3 regions of the Pseudomonas sp. P1_F7 genome follow, and region 2 is predicted to be linked to each of the others. Evidence: predicted binding sites of a transcription regulator. Region 2 holds the regulator's gene; each other region holds the start of a gene.

The links. Region 2 encodes sigma-54, which starts transcription at its own class of promoters, with help from an activator protein. Its sites were predicted from a motif close to ANTGGCATNNANNTTGCTNT; they were not measured.
Positions count from the first base shown of each region.
Region 1: flgB (flagellar basal body rod protein FlgB) is a predicted target of sigma-54. The motif match lies at 4,636-4,655, and genes of this name have one in related genera.
Region 3: glnK (P-II family nitrogen regulator) is a predicted target of sigma-54. The motif match lies at 3,948-3,967, and genes of this name have one in related genera.

Region 1 is NZ_JBFUBR010000004.1:427,529-433,860, forward strand. It holds gene AC1D1M_RS08215 (ribonucleoside-diphosphate reductase subunit alpha) at 1-1,402, shown strand, start outside; gene flgE (flagellar hook protein FlgE) at 1,638-2,969, opposite strand; gene flgD (flagellar hook assembly protein FlgD) at 3,001-3,723, opposite strand; gene flgC (flagellar basal body rod protein FlgC) at 3,739-4,182, opposite strand; gene flgB (flagellar basal body rod protein FlgB) at 4,186-4,593, opposite strand; gene cheR (protein-glutamate O-methyltransferase CheR) at 4,803-5,630, opposite strand; gene AC1D1M_RS08245 (chemotaxis protein CheV) at 5,676-6,332, opposite strand, start outside.
Region 2 is NZ_JBFUBR010000010.1:44,356-50,687, forward strand. It holds partial or broken gene yjgA (ribosome biogenesis factor YjgA) at 1-404, opposite strand, end outside; gene pmbA (metalloprotease PmbA) at 513-1,859, shown strand; gene AC1D1M_RS15590 (HPr family phosphocarrier protein) at 2,073-2,345, opposite strand; gene rapZ (RNase adapter RapZ) at 2,361-3,218, opposite strand; gene ptsN (PTS IIA-like nitrogen regulatory protein PtsN) at 3,221-3,685, opposite strand; gene hpf (ribosome hibernation-promoting factor, HPF/YfiA family) at 3,698-4,006, opposite strand; gene AC1D1M_RS15610 (RNA polymerase factor sigma-54) at 4,081-5,574, opposite strand; gene lptB (LPS export ABC transporter ATP-binding protein) at 5,758-6,332, opposite strand, start outside.
Region 3 is NZ_JBFUBR010000014.1:4,264-10,595, forward strand. It holds gene AC1D1M_RS20950 (YifB family Mg chelatase-like AAA ATPase) at 1-1,184, opposite strand, end outside; gene AC1D1M_RS20955 (hypothetical protein) at 1,358-1,528, opposite strand; gene AC1D1M_RS20960 (hypothetical protein) at 1,565-2,098, opposite strand; gene AC1D1M_RS20965 (HigA family addiction module antitoxin) at 2,291-2,554, shown strand; gene AC1D1M_RS20970 (BRO-N domain-containing protein) at 2,566-3,090, opposite strand; gene AC1D1M_RS20975 (accessory factor UbiK family protein) at 3,494-3,754, opposite strand; gene glnK (P-II family nitrogen regulator) at 4,163-4,501, shown strand; gene AC1D1M_RS20985 (ammonium transporter) at 4,537-5,874, shown strand; gene AC1D1M_RS20990 (secondary thiamine-phosphate synthase enzyme YjbQ) at 6,089-6,332, shown strand, end outside.

The sequences.
Region 1 (6,332 bases), on a different contig from region 2:
CGGCAAGTGGACCCTGTTCTCGCCGTCCGAAGTGCCGGACCTGCACGACCTGACCGGCAAGGCCTTCGAAGAGCGCTACGAGTACTACGAAGCCCTGACCGAGTACCCGGGCAAGGTCAAGCTGTTCAAGACCATCCAGGCCAAAGACCTGTGGCGCAAAATGCTGTCCATGCTGTTTGAAACCGGTCACCCATGGCTGACCTTCAAAGATCCGTGCAATCTGCGCAGCCCGCAGCAGCACGTGGGCGTGGTCCATAGCTCGAACCTGTGCACCGAGATCACCTTGAACACCAACAAGGACGAGATCGCCGTTTGCAACCTGGGCTCGATCAACCTGCCGAACCACATCGTCGACGGCAAGCTGGACACAGCCAAGCTGCAACGCACCGTGAACACCGCCGTACGCATGCTCGATAACGTGATCGACATCAACTACTACTCGGTGCCGCAAGCGAAGAACTCCAACTTCAAGCACCGTCCGGTCGGCCTGGGCATCATGGGCTTCCAGGACGCGCTGTACCTGCAGCACATCCCTTACGGCTCCGACGCTGCCGTCGAGTTCGCCGACAAGTCGATGGAAGCGGTCAGCTACTACGCGATCCAGGCGTCCTGCGACCTGGCCGACGAGCGCGGCTCGTACGAGACGTTCCAGGGTTCGCTGTGGTCCAAAGGCATCCTGCCGCTGGATTCGCAACAGATCCTGATCGAGGCCCGTGGCCAGAAGTACATCGATGTCGACCTGAACGAATCCCTGGACTGGGCACCGGTTCGTGCCCGTGTACAGAAAGGCATTCGTAACTCGAACATCATGGCCATCGCACCGACCGCGACCATCGCCAACATCACCGGCGTCTCGCAGTCGATCGAACCGACCTACCAGAACCTGTATGTGAAATCGAACCTGTCGGGCGAATTCACCGTGATCAACCCGTACCTGGTTCGTGACCTGAAGGCTCGCGGTCTGTGGGACTCGGTCATGATCAACGACCTGAAGTACTACGACGGTTCGGTGCAGCAGATCGAGCGCATCCCGCAAGAACTCAAAGAGCTCTACGCGACCGCGTTCGAAGTGGACACCAAGTGGATCGTTGACGCCGCCAGCCGTCGTCAGAAGTGGATCGACCAGGCTCAGTCGCTGAACCTGTACATCGCTGGCGCTTCGGGCAAGAAGCTGGACGTGACCTACCGCATGGCCTGGTACCGTGGTCTGAAAACCACTTACTACCTCCGCGCCCTGGCCGCGACCAGCACCGAGAAGTCGACCATCAACACCGGCAAGCTGAACGCTGTTTCCAGCGGCGGCAACCACGGTGACGACTCGGTCCTGGCAGCGCCTGCCGGCCCTGCTCCAGTGCCGAAGGCTTGCGCCATCGACGAGCCGGATTGCGAAGCTTGCCAATAAGCTGAGCCGGTAAGCACCGCAAGGTGCTTACTCGAAACCCCCGATCAGCCTTTGGCGGGTCGGGGGTTTTCTTTTGCCTGTAGGAAACCAGGATCAAAAGATCGCAGCCTGCGGCAGCTCCTACAGGGCGTACGCCGTTCCATGTAGGAGCTGCCGCAGGCTGCGATCTTTTCCGTTCTTCACAGGCACAAAAAACCCCTCTTTCGAGGGGCTCCTTGCACAGCACAATCGAGCATCAAGCCATCTGAATGATGGTCTGCATGATGGTGCTCTGGGTGGAGATCGTCTTGGCGTTCGCCTGGTAGTTGCTCTGCGCCTGGATCAGGTCGACCAGTTCGTTGGTCAGGTTGACGTTGGACTCTTCCAGAGAGTTGGAAGCGATCGAACCCAAGGTGCCGGTTTGCGGAGCATCGTAGCCCGGAATACCCGAGGTGTAGGTTTCCTTCCAGCTGGAGCCACCCACCGGCTGCAGACCTTGTTCGTTGGTGAAACTGGCCAACGAAATCTGGCCGATTGGCTGGGTCTGGTTGTTGCTGAAGTTGGCCAGCAGTACGCCGCTGCCGTCGATGGTCAGGTTGGTGATCTGACCAGTGGCATAACCGTTCTGCGATGGAATCGAACGCGCGGTGTCGGCGTTGAATTGGGTGGTGTTGCCCATGGCGATGGTCACGCCTGCTGGATCGGCTGCGGCACCGTTGGCTGTCCAGACGCCATTGGTGACGCTGCCCGGGGTCCAGCTGGTGATTTTCAGGTCACTGCTGATAGTCGCGGTTGGCAGTGTGGTCGGAGGCGTCACTGGCGTGCTGACCGACGTCAGTTTACCGGTGGAATCGAACGACATGGTCGAAGCGATTGGAGCCGTCAGCGCAGGATCACTGCCGTCCGGGTTACGACCATCGATCAGGGTGTAGGTATCCCAAATGTTCTGCCCAGTCTTGACCATGTACTGATCCATGGTGTGCTGGTTTCCCTGAGTGTCGAAAATCGGGGTGCTGAACTGTTTGGTAAAAGTTTCCGGTTTGGTCGGATTGAACTTGTTGGTAGCAACCGTCTGGTCAATCACCGCTGCCGTAGAGTTCAGGTTGATCATCGACGAAACGGTGCTGGTGGATTTCGGCGCCAGATTGGAGGTGTCGATCCGCAGGTCGGTCAACACGCCATTGAGGATCTTGCCATTGGAGTCCACGCCATAACCCTGCAGACGGGCCGTACCGTCGCTGTTCGTCACGTAGCCATCCTTGTCGGTCTTGAACGTACCGGCACGGGTGTAGGTCAGCGAACCGCTGTCGCTCAGGACGAAGAAGCCATTGCCCTGGATACCCATGTCGAGCACGTTGCCAGTGTTGCTCACGTCACCCTGGCCGAACTGCTGGGAAACGTTGGCCAGGCGCACGCCGCTGCCGACGGTCTTGCTGCCGGTGCCCAGGCGAGTTGCCGAGTACACATCTTCGAATTCTGCACGGGACGATTTGAAACCGGTGGTCGCGACGTTGGCGATGTTGTTGCCGGTCACGTCCAGTTGTTTGTTGGATGCAAAGAGACCGCTAAGGCCGATATTAAAAGACATAATCCACTCCTTTGTGCCGGGTTAGTCGGCTTTACATACCAATGGTTTGTACTTTGGACAGAGCGATGGTGCCCAGCCCGGCCAGATTGAGCATCAACTCACCGCCAGTCTGGCTGATGGTCACGCTGTTGACGGTCGCTGGCAGGTTGGTGATCAACGCCACGGACTGCCCATCGATCGTGCTGCTAGCGCCGAAGGTGTAAGTGCCTGCAGCTACCGTTTCGCCCGCATCATTCTTGCCGTCCCAAATGAAACTGGCGTTGCCTGCTTTCTGAGCGCCCAGGTCGATGGTGCGTACGGTCTTTCCGTCCGCATCAGTGATCTTCAGGGTGGCGGCGGCCACCGACGATGGCACCACCACCGTACCGCTGAGACTCTTCGACGTGTCGACCACGGCCTTGTCACCGGGTGCAATGACCGAACGCCCCACCAGTGACGACGCCTGCAATGCCTGGGAGGAGTTGTAGTTGCTGGCCAGGCCGCTCACGGTGTCGTTGAGCGAGGTGATGCCTTCCAGGCTGCTGAACTGCGCCAACTGGGCCACGAACGCACCGTTGTCCTGAGGCTCCAGCGGGTTCTGGTTTTTCAGCTGGGTCACCAGCAACTGCAGGAACGCATCTTTACCCAGGGCCTGTTTGCCCGTGGCGCTGCCGGTTGCCGACGCGAGGCCGTCAGTCGTGGTGTTGGTCTTGATCGAGGAATTGGCCAGGATGTCGTTGAGGCTCAAACCGCTGGTGGAATCGGTAACACTCATCTGAGTCGCCCCTTATCACTGACCGAGGGTCAGGACCTTCTGCATCATGGTTTTGGCGGTGTTCATCATTTCGGCGTTGGTCTGGAACGAACGGCTCGCGGAAATCATGTCGGCCATTTCCTCCACCACGTTGACGTTCGGGTAGTAGACGTAGCCCTTGGCATCGGCCGCCGGATGGTTCGGCTCGTAGCGCGCTTCGAGGTTGCTCTGGTCTTCGACCACACCCAGCACCTGCACACCCTGACCGGCGGCGTCCTGGCTCTGGAACAGCGAGTCGCTGCCACCGCTCTGGCCGCCCTGGAACATGGTGGCGAATACCGGGTGACGCGCGCGGTAGGTCTGGTCGATGCTCGACGAGACGGTCTCGGCGTTGGCGATGTTCGAAGCGACGGTGTTCAAACGCGTGGTCTGCGCACTCATGCCGCTACCGGCAATGTTGAAAACACTGGACAGTGACATGGCTTACTCTCCGCGAAGGGCTGACACCAGCCCTTTGAATTTGCTGTTGAGCAGGGTGAAGCTGGCCTGGAAGCCGATCGCGTTTTCCGCGTAGTTCGACTGTTCCAGCTGAGCGTCCACGGTGTTCTGGTCAATCGACGGTTGCATCGGTGTGCGATACAGCAACGACTCGTCGCCATTGCCCAGACCTTCAGCTTCGATGTGACGGCTGTTGGTCATGTTCAAGGCGAAGGTGCCGCTTTTGGTTTTCTCGTTCTGCTCGGCGAGCACTTTCGAGAAGTCCAGGTCCCGAGCCTTGTAGTTCGGGGTATCGGCGTTGGCGATGTTGTTGGCCAGGACTTCGGCACGCTGGGCGCGGAAGCCCAGGGCTTGTTCGTGGATACCGAGCGCTTTATCGAAGCTGATGCTCATGTCGGGAAACCTTCGGGTGACCTGATTTTTCGTAGGATCAACTTAGCAAGCCCCATGCCAATTCAACCCCCCCCGGAAACCGGGGCTTTGCCGGCCATGGCAACGCGGCAATGCCAGAAAAGCGGCAACGGTTTTCCGCCGGATGCCGCTTTTCTGCCGCTTGTGAAGGTAAACACCTATCCCTGTAGGAGCTGCCGCAGGCCTTTGCATCACTTCGCCTGGTAAATGATCCCCGGGCTGCACTGGACCATCTGGTAATGATCCGGCAAACCGTTCAGCGCTTCGGAAGCACCGAGGAACAGGTACCCACCCGGCTTCAACGTGCTGTGGATCCGCAACAGGATGTCCTTCTTCACCTCGGCGGAGAAGTAGATCAACACGTTGCGGCAGAACACGATGTCGAACTTGCCGAGGCTCGCGTAGCTGTCCAGCAGGTTGAAGGAACGGAATTCCACACGGCTCTTGATCGGCGCCTTGATCGCCCAGCGCCCCGGCCCTTTCGGGTCAAAATAACGCTGCAGGCGCTCGGGCGACAGACCGCGACCGATGGCCAGGCTGTCGTACTCTCCGGTCTTGCAGTTGTTCAGCATGGTGCCGGACAGGTCGGTGGCAATGATCTGCACGCCCATCCTCAACTGCCCCATGTTGACCCGCTCGAACTCGTCGATGGACATCGACAGCGAATAGGGTTCCTGGCCCGACGAGCACGCCGCCGACCAGATGCGCAGGCGCTGGCCGGGACTGGCCTTGATCGCTTCGGGCAGCGCCTTGTTTTTCAAGACTTCAAACGGGTAGGTGTCACGAAACCACAGGGTTTCGTTGGTGGTCATGGCATCCACCACCTGCTCGCGCAAACCGCTGCGCGGTTGGGTCTGCATGCGCTGAACCAGTTCACCCAAAGACTTGATGCCTTGCTGTTCCATCAGTTTGTTGAGACGGCTGGAGACCAGGTACTGCTTGTTTTCACCGAGCAAAATGCCACAGGCTTTTTCCAGGAATACCCGGAACTGTTCGAAATCCAAATTACCCGTAGACAATGATGCCGCCTCTTAAATCGTGTTGACTGCCAGGGGTGCGAACCCCTAGCTGATATCTGCTGCTTTGATCCGGTCGACTACCCGGGATGCCAGGTCATCAGGACGGAACTTGGCCAGGAAGTCATCGGCACCGACCTTCTTGACCATCGCCTGATTGAATACCCCCGACAACGAAGTATGCAGGATGATATGAAGCTTTTGCATGCGCGGGTCGTTGCGGATTTCCGCCGTCAGGGTGTACCCGTCCATCTCCGGCATCTCGATGTCGGAGATCATCATCAGGAACTCTTCTTCCGGCTTCTTGCCCTCGTCGACCAGTTTGCGCAGGTAGTCCAGCGCTTGCCGACCGTCGTTCAACGCCACCACTTCGACGCCCACCGTTTGCAGGCAACGCGTGACCTGCTTGCGTGCCACCGACGAGTCGTCGACCGTCAGCACGCGCAACGAAAGCGCCTTGTGCCGGGTTTCGACATCCACCACACCCACGGAAATCGCCTCCGGCGTCGGTGCCACTTCCGCCAGCACCTTCTCGACGTCGATGATCTCGACCAACTGATTGTCGACCCGCGTCACCGCCGTCAGGTAGTGATCGCGCCCGGTGCCCTTGGGCGGCGGATGGATCTCCTCCCAGTTCATGTTGACGATGCGCTCCACCGAGCGGACCAGGAATCCCTGGGTCTTGGTGTTGTACTCCGTGATGAT
Region 2 (6,332 bases):
TGCTGGCGGTCCGCGTCCGGGTAGTCGACGACGAATTTTTCCAGAACGGCATCGTCGCCGGCAATCAGACGATCGCGCCAGCGTTCCAGGTTATGGAAGCGTTCGTTGTATTGACGGGTGGAGGCATCGAGTTGATCGAGCAGAACCAGAATGGCGGCAGTGTCCTGATCGCGCATCAGTTTGCCGATGAACTGAAGGTGCCGTTTACGCGCGATATTCGCGGTGTGCTTGGGCGCATCGGCCAGAGCCCGACGCATTCCGTCGGTCAAAGGCAGTTTTGCCAGCAAGTCAGGCTTGAGTGTTGTAAGGCGCTCGCCAAGGTCAACCAGAGCATGCAGCTCGCGTTTGACCTGGGATTTGCTTTTTTCTCCCGTATCGAGGGAGTCGTCGTAAGAATCAACCATGGTGGCAGTCCGCTAAGAAACGCCGCCATGATAACCAGTCGGGGGCCACTTGTCCGGCCCGGTCGCTCGATGACCGTCACCGAAAGCAGAATTTGAGTGGAGAACAGCATGAGTGCAGTTGAAAGCGTCGGCCCACAAGCGTTGCCGGCACTGCAGGAACAAGTCGAGCAGATCATCGCTGAAGCCAAACGCCAGGGCGCCAGTGCCTGTGAAGTGGCGGTGTCACTGGAGCAGGGTTTGTCGACCACGGTGCGCCAGCGTGAAGTCGAAACCGTTGAATTCAACCGTGATCAGGGTTTCGGTATCACCTTGTACGTCGGCCAGCGCAAAGGCTCCGCCAGCACCTCGGCCAGCGGTCCTGATGCGATTCGCGAAACCGTCGCCGCTGCACTGGCCATCGCCAAGCACACTTCGGAAGACGAAGCCTCGGGCCTGGCGGATGCCGCACTGATGGCGCGGGATATTCAGGATTTCGACCTGTTCCATCAATGGGACATTACTCCGGAGCAAGCCATCGAGCAGGCCCTGGCCTGTGAAGCCGCGGCGTTTGCCGCCGACAGCCGGATCAAGAACGCCGACGGCACCACCCTCAGCACCCATCAGGGCTGCCGCGTCTACGGCAACAGCCACGGGTTTATCGGCGGTTACGCATCGACTCGTCACAGCCTGAGCTGCGTGATGATCGCCGAAGCGGACGGCCAGATGCAGCGCGATTACTGGTACGACGTGAACCGGCAGGGCAATCTTCTGGCCGACCCGGTCAGCATCGGCCAGCGCGCTGCACAGCGGGCGGCCAGCCGTCTGGGGGCGCGTCCGGTGCCGACTTGCGAGGTGCCGGTGCTGTTTTCCGCAGAGTTGGCTGGGGGGCTGTTCGGCAGTTTCCTGTCGGCGATTTCCGGCGGCAGCCTGTATCGCAAGTCTTCGTTCCTTGAGGGCACTCTCGGCCAGAAGCTGTTTCCGGAGTGGCTGACCATCGACGAACGTCCGCACCTGATGCGGGCATTGGGTAGTGCGGCGTTCGATGGCGACGGCCTTGCGACCTACGCCAAACCGTTCGTCGAAAAAGGCGAATTGGTGTCGTACATCCTCGGCACCTACTCCGGCCGCAAGCTCGGCATGCCGAGCACGGCCAACGCCGGCGGCGTGCACAACCTGTTCGTCACCCATGGCGATGAAGACCAGGCGGCCTTGCTGCGGCGCATGGGACGCGGGCTGTTGGTCACTGAGTTGATGGGCCAGGGACTGAACATGGTCACCGGCGATTATTCCCGGGGCGCGGCGGGTTACTGGGTCGAGAACGGCGAAATTCAGTTCGCGGTTCAGGAGGTGACCATCGCTGGCAACATGCGCGACATGTTCAAACAGATTGTCGCCGTGGGTAACGATCTTGAGTTGCGTAGCAACATTCGCACAGGTTCGGTGCTGATCGAGCGGATGACGGTGGCGGGTAGCTAAGCCAGGGCCGCTGTACAAAAAGGCGCGATCCTCATGGACCGCGCCTTTTTTATTGCCTTTGTCCCGTCCTGAATAGGGTTTACACCTGTTTCAGGACTAGACACAAACGCGGTGTATCTGATGTATTGCGATGATAGGGGTTGGGGCCGCTTCACGCCCCAGCGGGAGCAAGCTCCCTCGCCACAAAATCACCGGGAAAGGATTCTGTAGCGGTTACTCGCCTTCGTCGAAGAAGTTGTTGATCAACGCCACCAGCGCATTCAGCGCTTCCTGTTCCTGCTCGCCTTCTGTGCTCAAGTGGATCGTGGTGCCTTTGCCGGCGGCCAGCATCATCATCGCCATGATGCTTTTGCCATCGACCATGGACTCTGGTGTACGACCCGCCCGGATCTGGCACGGGAACTGACCCGCCACCCCAACGAATTTTGCAGAAGCGCGGGCATGCAGGCCCAGCTTGTTGATAATTTCGATTTCCAGAGCAGGCATCGCGGTGTGAATCCTTTAGCTGAGGTCGCGGTGGCGAACCTGGACGTTCTTCAGGGATTTTTGCAGCGCCTGCCCCAGACGCTCGGTCAGGTAGACGGAGCGGTGATGTCCGCCAGTGCATCCGATGGCAATGGTGACGTAGGCGCGGTTGCTGGCGGCAAAACGAGGCAGCCACTTTAGCAGGTATGTGGAAATGTCCTGGAACATCTCTTCGACATCCGGCTGTGCCGCCAGATACTCGGCAACCGGTTGATCGAGCCCGGACTGCTCGCGCAATTCCGGTTTCCAGTAAGGGTTGGGCAGGCAGCGCACATCGAACACCAGGTCGGCGTCCACCGGCATGCCACGCTTGAATCCGAAGGATTCCACCAGGAACGCAGTGCCGGGTTCTGGCTGATTCAACAGGCGCAGTTTGATGGTATCGCGCAGTTGATACAGGTTCAGGCTGGTGGTGTTGATCTTGAGGTCGGCGAGGTCGGCAATCGGCCCGAGCAGGACGCTCTCGACGCTGATGGCTTCGGCCAGCGAGCGGTTGGCGTTGCTCAGGGGGTGACGTCGGCGGGTTTCCGAAAAGCGCTTTAGCAGGGTTTCTTCGTCGGCGTCCAGGTACAGGACATCGCACTGGATGTGGCGGCTGCGGACTTCTTCGAGCAGCTCGGGGAAGCGGGATAGGTGGCTGGGCAGGTTGCGGGCGTCAATGGAAACGGCGACCAGCGGCTGCACTAGCTCGGTATGAATCAATGCTCGTTCAGCCAGTTCCGGCAGCAGACCGGCAGGCAGATTGTCGATGCAGTAGTAGCCGTTGTCCTCAAGAACGTCGAGGGCGGTACTTTTACCTGAGCCGGAACGGCCACTGACGATGATCAAGCGCATGATTACTGACCGTTTTGCTCGTCCAGGACAACCTGATACAGGGCTTCGTTGCTTGCAGCATGACGCAGTTTTTCGCGAACTTCCTTGCGGTCGAGCATGCTGGCGATCTGTCGCAGCAGCTCAAGGTGCGCATCGGTGGCGGCTTCCGGGACCAGCAGTACGAACAGCAGGTCAACCGGCGCGCCGTCGATGGCGTCGAAATCGATAGGGGCGTCCAGGTGCATCAATGCACTGATGGGCGAAACACAGCCCTTGAGGCGGCAATGTGGAATAGCGATGCCGTTGCCAAAACCGGTGGAGCCGAGTTTTTCACGGGCAATCAGCGCCTCGAAGACATCTTGCATCTCCAGAGCCGGCACTTCGCGGGCGATAAGATTGGCAATTTGTTCGAGGGCTTTCTTTTTACTGCCACCCGGCACGTTCACCAGGGAACGGCCGGGGGTCAGGATACTTTCAAGTCGGATCATGGGTTGGGAGTGTTAACGACCTGTTGCGCCCTGAAGGAGGCTCTGGGTCTTTTCCTTATGCTTTTTGAGTTGTTTATCCAGCTTGTCGGTGAGTGCGTCGATCGCGGCGTACATATCAGTATGTTCCGCGTTGGCGACCACTTCATTCCCGGGAATATGCAGCGTGGCTTCGATTTTCTGTTTCAGCTTCTCGACGGTCATCGTGACCTGCACGTTAGTGATCTTGTCGAAATGTCGCTCCAATCGTTCGAGTTTTTCGCCGATGTAGGTGCGAAGAGGTTCGGTCACTTCCAGTTGGTGTCCACTGATGTTGACTTGCATACAGCTTCTCCTTCGTTGCCAGTGCATAAAGCGGTAGATCAGATGATCTACCACTGGAACGCTGTGGCGTGGCTCTACATCAACCGCTTGCGTTCGCTCGAAGGCGCGATCCCGAGGGATTCGCGGTACTTGGCGACGGTGCGGCGAGCCACCTGAATGCCTTGTGCCTCCAGTAAACCAGCGATCTTGCTGTCACTCAACGGCTTTTTCTGATTTTCCGCGGCAACCAGTTTTTTGATGATCGCGCGGATCGCCGTGGACGAGCATTCGCCGCCTTCGGAGGTGCTTACGTGACTGGAGAAAAAATATTTCAGTTCATAAATTCCCCGGGGGGTGTGCATGAACTTCTGGGTGGTCACCCGTGAAATCGTCGACTCATGCATGCCGACCGCTTCGGCGATGTCATGCAGGACCAGCGGCTTCATGGCTTCGTCGCCATATTCGAGGAACCCGCGCTGATGCTCGACGATCTGGGTGGCAACCTTCATCAGGGTTTCATTGCGGCTTTGCAGGCTCTTGATGAACCAGCGGGCTTCCTGCAACTGATTGCGCATAAAGGTGTTGTCGGCGCTGGTGTCGGCGCGGCGCACGAAACCGGCGTACTGGGCGTTGACCCGCAGCCGTGGCACCGACTCCTGATTCAGCTCCACCAGCCAGCGCTCGTTGTCCTTGCGCACGATAACGTCAGGAACGACGTACTCGGCTTCGGTGGACTCGATCTGCGAGCCCGGGCGCGGGTTGAGGCTCTGGACCAGCTCGATGACCTGGCGCAGCTCATCTTCCTTGAGCTTCATGCGGCGCATCAACTGGCTGTAGTCGCGGCTGCCAAGCAGGTCGATATAATCGGTGACAAGGCGCTTGGCCTCGGCCAGCCAAGGGGTCTTGGCGGGCAGTTGGCGCAATTGCAGCAGCAGGCATTCGCCCAGATTGCGGGCGCCGATGCCGGCGGGCTCGAATTGCTGGATGCGGTGCAGGACGGCTTCGATTTCGTCCAGTTCGATGTCCAGTTCCGGATCGAAGGCTTCGAGGATTTCCTCGAGGGTTTCGTCCAGGTAGCCCTGATTGTTGATGCAGTCGATGAGGGTCACGGCGATCAGGCGATCGGTGTCCGACATCGGGGCCAGGTTCAGTTGCCACAGCAGGTGGCTTTGCAGGCTTTCGCCGGCCGAAGTGCGGGTGGTGAAGTCCCACTCGTCATCATCATTGCTGGGCAGGCTGCTGGCGCTGGTCTGGTAAACGTCTTCCCACGCAGTGTCGACGGGAAGTTCGTTGGGGATACGCTCGTTCCAGTCACCTTCATCGAGGTTATCAACCGTCGGGGCGCTTTCCTGATAAGAGGGCTCCTGGATGTCAGTGTTGGGCTTTTGTTCGGCGTTGTCGGCCAAGGGGTCGGAATTGTCGAAGTCGTCGCCTTCTTCCTGGCGTTCAAGCATCGGATTGGACTCCAGGGCCTCCTGGATTTCCTGTTGCAGGTCCAGGGTCGACAATTGGAGCAGGCGGATGGCCTGTTGCAGCTGCGGTGTCATCGTCAGCTGCTGGCCCATTCTCAAGACTAGCGATGGTTTCATGGCAGGGGCTTAACACCTTATTCGCCGGCGCACATGCGCCATCCACTACAGGGCGCCAGGGCGCCAAACATAAGCAAATTATATGCCTGAAACTGTAGTGTTTGCCTAGAGCACTGTAACAATAAAAAAGAGTTGTTTTTTATCGAGACAAGCGCTCGTCGACCAGTCTGGCACCTCGGTGTCCTACAGGCGGAATTCGTGGCCCAGATACACTTCCTTCACAAGGTCGTTGGCCAGGATGGTTTCAGCGTCGCCTTCGGCGATCAGTTGACCGTCATTGACGATATAGGCGGTTTCACAGATATCCAGGGTTTCACGAACGTTGTGGTCGGTGATCAGCACGCCAATGCCCTTGGCCTTGAGGTGGTAGATGATCTGCTTGATGTCGCCGACCGAAATCGGGTCCACGCCGGCGAAGGGTTCGTCGAGGAGGATGAATTTCGGGTTGGTGGCCAGGGCGCGGGCGATTTCCACGCGACGGCGCTCACCACCGGACAGACTCATGCCGAGGTTGTCGCGGATGTGGCTGATGTGGAATTCCTGCAGCAGGCTTTCCAGCTCCTTGCGACGACCGGCCTTGTCGAGCTCCTTGCGGGTCTCGAGGATGGCCATGATGTTGTCGGCCACCGACAGTTTGCGGAAGATCGATGCTTCTTGCGGCAGGTAGCCGATACCGGCCTTTGCGCGACCGTGCATCGGCTGGTGGCTGACGTCCAGGTCATCGATCAGGACGCGGCCCTGGTCGGCTTGCACCAGGC
Region 3 (6,332 bases), on a different contig from region 2:
CTCAATGCCGTGGCTTCGCGAGCAACCGTCAGGTGCAGATCAATACGATCCAGCAGTGGCCCCGACAGTTTGTTGCGATAGCGCTGAACCATGTCCGGCGTACAGGAACAACGGCCACTCGGTTCGCCAAGATATCCACAGGGGCAGGGATTCATCGCGGCGACCAGTTGAAAGCGCGCCGGGAAGCGTACGCGGTCCTTGGCGCGGGAAATCACGATGTGGCCGGATTCCAGTGGCTCTCTCAACACCTCCAATACCTTGCGATCAAATTCCGGGAGTTCATCGAGGAACAGCACGCCATGGTGAGCGAGGGTGATTTCGCCCGGTTGTGGTTTCGAGCCACCGCCCACCAGTGCCGGTCCTGAGGCGGAATGGTGTGGTTGTCGGAAGGGGCGCTGTGGCCAATGGCTCAGTGGCACACAACTGGCGACGGATTGAATCGCTGCGACTTCCAGTGCTTCGCTCTCGGCGAGGGGTGGCAGCAGCCCTGGCAATCGGCTCGCCAATAGCGTCTTGCCTGTACCCGGTGGCCCGCTGAACAGCAGGTTATGCGCACCCGCTGCCGCAATCAGCAGCGCGCGTTTGGCCGCCATTTGCCCCTGAACTTCATTCAAATCAGGATAGGGTTTGCTGGCGTAGAGCAACCCGTTGGAAACGTAAGGTTCGATGGGTGTGTGCCCATTGAAATGCGCCACCGCCTGCAGCAGATGGTCCACTGCGATGACCTTCAACCCCGATGCCAGACAAGCCTCTTCGGCATTCGCCTGCGGCACCATCAACCAGCGCCCGGCCTTGCGCGCCGCCAATGCCGCCGGCAGCACCCCACGGACGGGCCGCACTGCACCGGAAAGCGCCAGCTCCCCCAGGCACTCCACGTCATCCAGTGTCAGCGTCGGCACCTGCACGCTGGCCGAGAGAATCCCCAAGGCAATCGCCAGATCGAACCGCCCGCCATCCTTGGGCAAATCCGCGGGCGCCAGATTCAACGTGATCCGTCGCGCCGGAAATTGCAGCCCCGAATTGATGATCGCGCTGCGCACCCGGTCCTTGCTTTCCTTCACTGCGGCTTCAGGTAGACCGACCATCGTCAACGACGGCAAGCCGTTGGCCAGATGAACTTCTACGGTAACGGCAGGCGCTTCCACGCCCACCTGGGCGCGGCTGTGGACGATGGAGAGGGACATGGTCGTTCCTTGAAATTACGGGGAGCCGCTTCCTGCGGTTTTTCAAGGGTAGTCAGGAGATGAGCATTTCGCGTGGTGTCAGGGAAGGTGAATTTTCGCAGGATGTTGCGAGCTATCGCCGGACGGGCGGGCAGCAAAAAACCGCCATTCAAGCGGTTCTTTGGTAAACAGTTTCAGACTCTTTTACCGGCAAGTAAGCCCGGAGGTTCAAGGTCTTTGCCGTGAGCCGCAGCGACATCAAGAAATCGTTGTTGATTGGCTGAAATCTTGCCGCCTAGCCGAAGTGCTTCAGCATGATATTGAATAATGAGTAAAAGCTTGGCTTTTCGCTTTCTTTGAATCATGGACACCTCCTGTGCCTTGGAGTGAGATCGATACTATTAATCGTCCAGGTAAATGACAAGTCGATTGTTCTGGTCGAAGCTGAATCCGAGGTTCTGGTAGTAGGGGACGACATTTGGGCCAGGATCCTGAATCTCTATTTCTTTGCACCCCAGCATTCGTGCATAGGTATCTGTAGCCAGCAGTGCCATCGGAGCGATCAAGCCACGAAGAGGATGAGACCTGTCTGGGTGACCCTGCAAAAGAATGATCTTTATGCAAATAGCGCTTTTACGCGGAGTGGCATAACACAGACCACATAGTTTCTGTTCGTACCAGATGGCCAAATCCAGTCCCTTGGCATCTTTGCACTTCCAGTTCGACACGCTTTCCCATGGGAAGAGTGCAGCTTCCAACCACGGGAGGCAGGCAGTAATCGCAGCTGGAGTTATTGGGTCGAACCTAACCGCCTCGGTGTTGAGTTTCCTGGCCCGAGATTTACAGTCCTTGACGAACATTTTATATGCGAGCTTTCGTGCATCTGATTTGTAAGTCTGGTTTCGAAGTTCGGTGCCTTTTCCTTTTCTTCTCATTGCTGGCGTCTATCGAGTAACAAGGCGAAAAGCGTAAAGAAAAGGGTGAGGACTGATAAATCAGGCCGGAGCGCCGCTTTTTGTAGGACCCTGCCGAGAAAGATGAAGGACGTCGGTGAAAGAGCGTGGATGGTCTTGCCGGATGAAGGTTGCTGCTTATGATCTCGCTGAATGCAGCCTTAGGAGGCGTGAATGAACAGGAATGGGATGCGCCCGATTCATCCTGGCGAAATTCTCAGCGAGGAGTTTTTGAAGCCACTGGGCGTTACAACCGATGCTCTGGCTCGCTCGTTGAACGACCCGGAGGCGGAAATAAGCGATGTTGTGAATCAGCGGAGCGGTGTCAGTGTTGGTCTGGCGCAAAAGCTATCCATCAACCTGAACACCACGCCCGAGTTCTGGCTGAATCTGCAATCGACCTACGAGTTGCGCTCAGCCCAGATCGAGCGTGGTTGAACGTTAAATATTCAAAGCGACTGCAAGACGAGTGAAGCCCGCTTCCACCACGGTTTTACCGGGCGTCTTGCCTGCTCCTGCTCTGTCATCATCTGCGGCACATCCTGCAACCGAATCCACGGCTGGTTGTTCCAGTGCAGCAGGCTCAACGACATTTCCGGCCAGTTGAGCAGGCTCAGTTGCGGGCGTTCGGTTGTGGTGGGGTATTGGGCATCTCGCAGGGCGGGAACAACTTCGTGGGTGAGCCATTCACGCAGAGCTCGGTACTCGGGGCAGTAGTGGTAGACCAGTAATGCGTAGACGCCGGATTCGCTGACCAGCAGGGTGTTTTCGATATGTCCGTGGATGAGGGTTTTGGCTGTTTGGTATTGGTCGGGGTCGAGTTTTCGGACTTGGCGGTCGTTGAGGTAGATGCGTAGCAGTCGCCCTAGGTCGCGGGCGCTGAACCAGGGTTGGTTTTGTATCAGGAGGGCGTGGAGGTGGAGTTTGTGGCGGGTGAAGACTTGCGGAATCAGGTAAGCATCATCTCGATTCATTGATACAGCTCCTTTTGCTTAAGGGCTGCCGGCAATTGTCGCCAAACAATTGGGTGGCAGTTGTACGCGGGTTGGCGAACCGGAGCAAAAGGAACCCGGCAGACCCGGAGATCTCCCACGCACAACCGCCATGACTTGCGTCGATGGTCGTCATGCTCCTTTAGCTTCCGGGTCGCCAAACCCAGTGCTGAACATTCAGCTGAGGGTGAGCTTAGGAACCGGAGATCTGCGGCGCAATCGGACGGCGGTGTGATGTTTGTAGGACGTTGCCGGGATTGTTGCGGGGCTTGCGATCAAAAGATCGCAGCCTGCGGCAGCTCCTACAGGTGAAGTGCAAGGTCGTGCCGACCTTCAATCGCGAGCAGGCTCGCTCCCACAGGGGGACTGCATTTCACATCAGAATTTATTCAGTCGGCGGATTCAGCTTCGCTTCCAGCTCCGCCACCTTCGCCTCAAGGCTCTCCAGCCGAGCCCGCGTGCGTGCCAGCACGACCATCTGGCTATCGAATTCTTCCCGGCTCACCAGATCCAGTTTGCTGAAGCCGCTCTGCAGCAGCATTTTGAACTGGCTTTCGATTTCAGCTTTCGGCAGAGGCGTGTTGCCGCTGAAGAGGCGGGAGGCGGTGCCGGTGAGGGCGTCGAGGAAATCTTTTGGCGCGAGCATGGGCAATGTCCTGGAAACAATGCCGGGCAGTGTATCACGCAGTGTCTATAGTCATTTGCGCGGGCAAGGGATGCACGCTTTTCGCGCATGGGGACGGGCGGTGTCGCACCGTTGTTGTGCGTATCGCGTCGGGTGTTGTTGCGAAGTAGCAGTCATCTGCGGGTAAAGGCTTGAAAACAGTAGTTTTTGTGGAGATGGCAAGCTTTCTGCTTAGACCCTGATGACCCATGCACTGATGCAGTCACTGTGACGAACGCAGTGCGCCAAGCGAAGCGGGGGAGTGTTTCGTGAGGAGCGTCGGACGGGCAGGTCAGGGCCGACGATGCGTTACAAAGCCAGGCACTGCGCTTAGACTTGAGACGGGTTTGTTTTCCTGGGGCAAGTCCACCAATTCGGGAGAGAGTTTTCATGAAGCTAGTCACTGCCATCATCAAGCCGTTCAAGCTGGACGACGTACGCGAGTCGCTGTCCGAGATCGGCGTGCAGGGCATTACCGTCACTGAAGTCAAAGGCTTTGGTCGGCAGAAGGGTCACACCGAGCTGTATCGCGGCGCGGAATACGTGGTCGATTTCCTGCCCAAGGTGAAGATCGACGTCGCCATCGACGACAAGGATCTGGACCGGGTAATCGAGGCCATCACCAAGGCTGCCAACACCGGCAAGATCGGTGACGGCAAGATCTTCGTGGTCAATCTGGAACAGGCGATTCGCATCCGTACCGGCGAAACCGATACCGACGCTATCTAAGCCGCCACAAACCCAACGCCCCAGGAGAAAACAATATGACTCTGCGTAAATTCGCAGGGCTAGGAGCCCTGTTGTCCATCGTAATGCCCGGCCTTGCCTTGGCGGCAGACGAAGTGGCGGCCCCAGTCCTCAACTCCGGCGACACCGCCTGGATGTTGACCTCTACAGCCTTGGTGCTGTTCATGACCATTCCCGGCCTCGCTCTGTTCTACGGCGGCATGGTTCGGTCGAAAAACATTCTTTCCGTGATGATGCAGTGCTTCGCCATTACCGGTCTGATCAGTGTCCTGTGGGTCATTTATGGCTACAGCATCGCGTTCGACACCACGGGCATGGAGCAGGGCGTCGTCAACTTCAACTCGTTCTTCGGCGGCATGGGCAAGGCATTCCTCGCCGGCATCACGCCAGCCAGCCTGACCGGGCCTGCGGCGCTGTTTCCTGAGGCGGTGTTCGTCACCTTCCAGATGACTTTCGCAATCATCACCCCGGCGTTGATTGTCGGCGCCTTCGCCGAGCGGATGAAGTTCTCCGCGATGCTGGTCTTCATGGGCGTGTGGTTCACCCTGGTATATGCGCCGATTGCGCACATGGTCTGGTCCGGTAACGGCGGCCTGTTGTGGGACTGGGGCGTTCTGGACTTCGCCGGTGGCACCGTGGTGCACATCAACGCCGGTGTGGCCGGTCTGATTGCCTGCCTGGTGCTGGGCAAGCGCAAAGGCTTCCCGACCACGCCGATGGCGCCGCACAACCTCGGTTACACCTTGATGGGCGCGGCCATGCTGTGGGTCGGCTGGTTCGGTTTCAACGCCGGTTCCGCCGCTGCGGCCAACGGCACCGCCGGTATGGCGATGCTGGTAACTCAAATCGCTACCGCCGCTGCTGCGCTGGGCTGGATGTTTGCCGAGTGGATCACCCACGGCAAGCCTAGTGCACTGGGCATCGCTTCGGGCGTGGTTGCCGGTCTGGTGGCAATCACCCCGGCTGCTGGCACCGTTGGCCCGATGGGCGCGCTGGTAATCGGTCTGGCGGCTGGCGTAGTGTGCTTCTTCTGCGCGACCACCCTGAAGCGCAAGCTCGGTTATGATGACTCCCTGGACGCCTTCGGCGTACACGGTATTGGCGGTATCCTCGGTGCAATCCTGACTGGTGTGTTTGCCGCGCCGTCCCTGGGTGGCTTTGGCACCGTGACCGACATCGCCGCACAAGTGTGGATTCAGTGCAAAGGCGTGGGCTTCACGGTGATCTACACCGCGATCGCCACGTACATCATCCTCAAGGTGCTGGATGCGGTCATGGGCCTGCGCATCAACGAAGAAGAAGAAGCAGTCGGCATCGATCTGGCGCTTCACAACGAACGCGGCTACAACTTGTAAGTACGCACATAAAAACTTGCCCGGCTTGCCGGGCATTTTTTTGTCTGAAATTTATCATTGAAAGGGTGAGCTGAAAGGTTTTTTCCTACAGGTTTTGCGATGTTTGCGCCGGGTGTTTTTGTGCGGTCGAAGGCTTACAGGATTCAAGGAATATTAGGGCCTTTGTTTTTTCCCAGAGCGCGCTAGAATGCGCCCCGAACGTGCGGAGAACTGTATGTGGCAACAGACTCTGATTACCTTGCGGGCGAGGCCCAGGGGCTTTCATCTGGTAACGGACGAGTTACTCGCCGGCCTGCCTGAACTCAAGGCGTGTCGGGTCGGTCTGTTGCATTTGTGGCTGCAGCATACCTCGGCGTCGTTGACCATCAACGAGAACGCCGATCCGGCGGTACGTCGCGACTTCGAACGATTTTTCAATCGTCTGATCCCACAAGGAACAGACGGCTATGAGCATAACG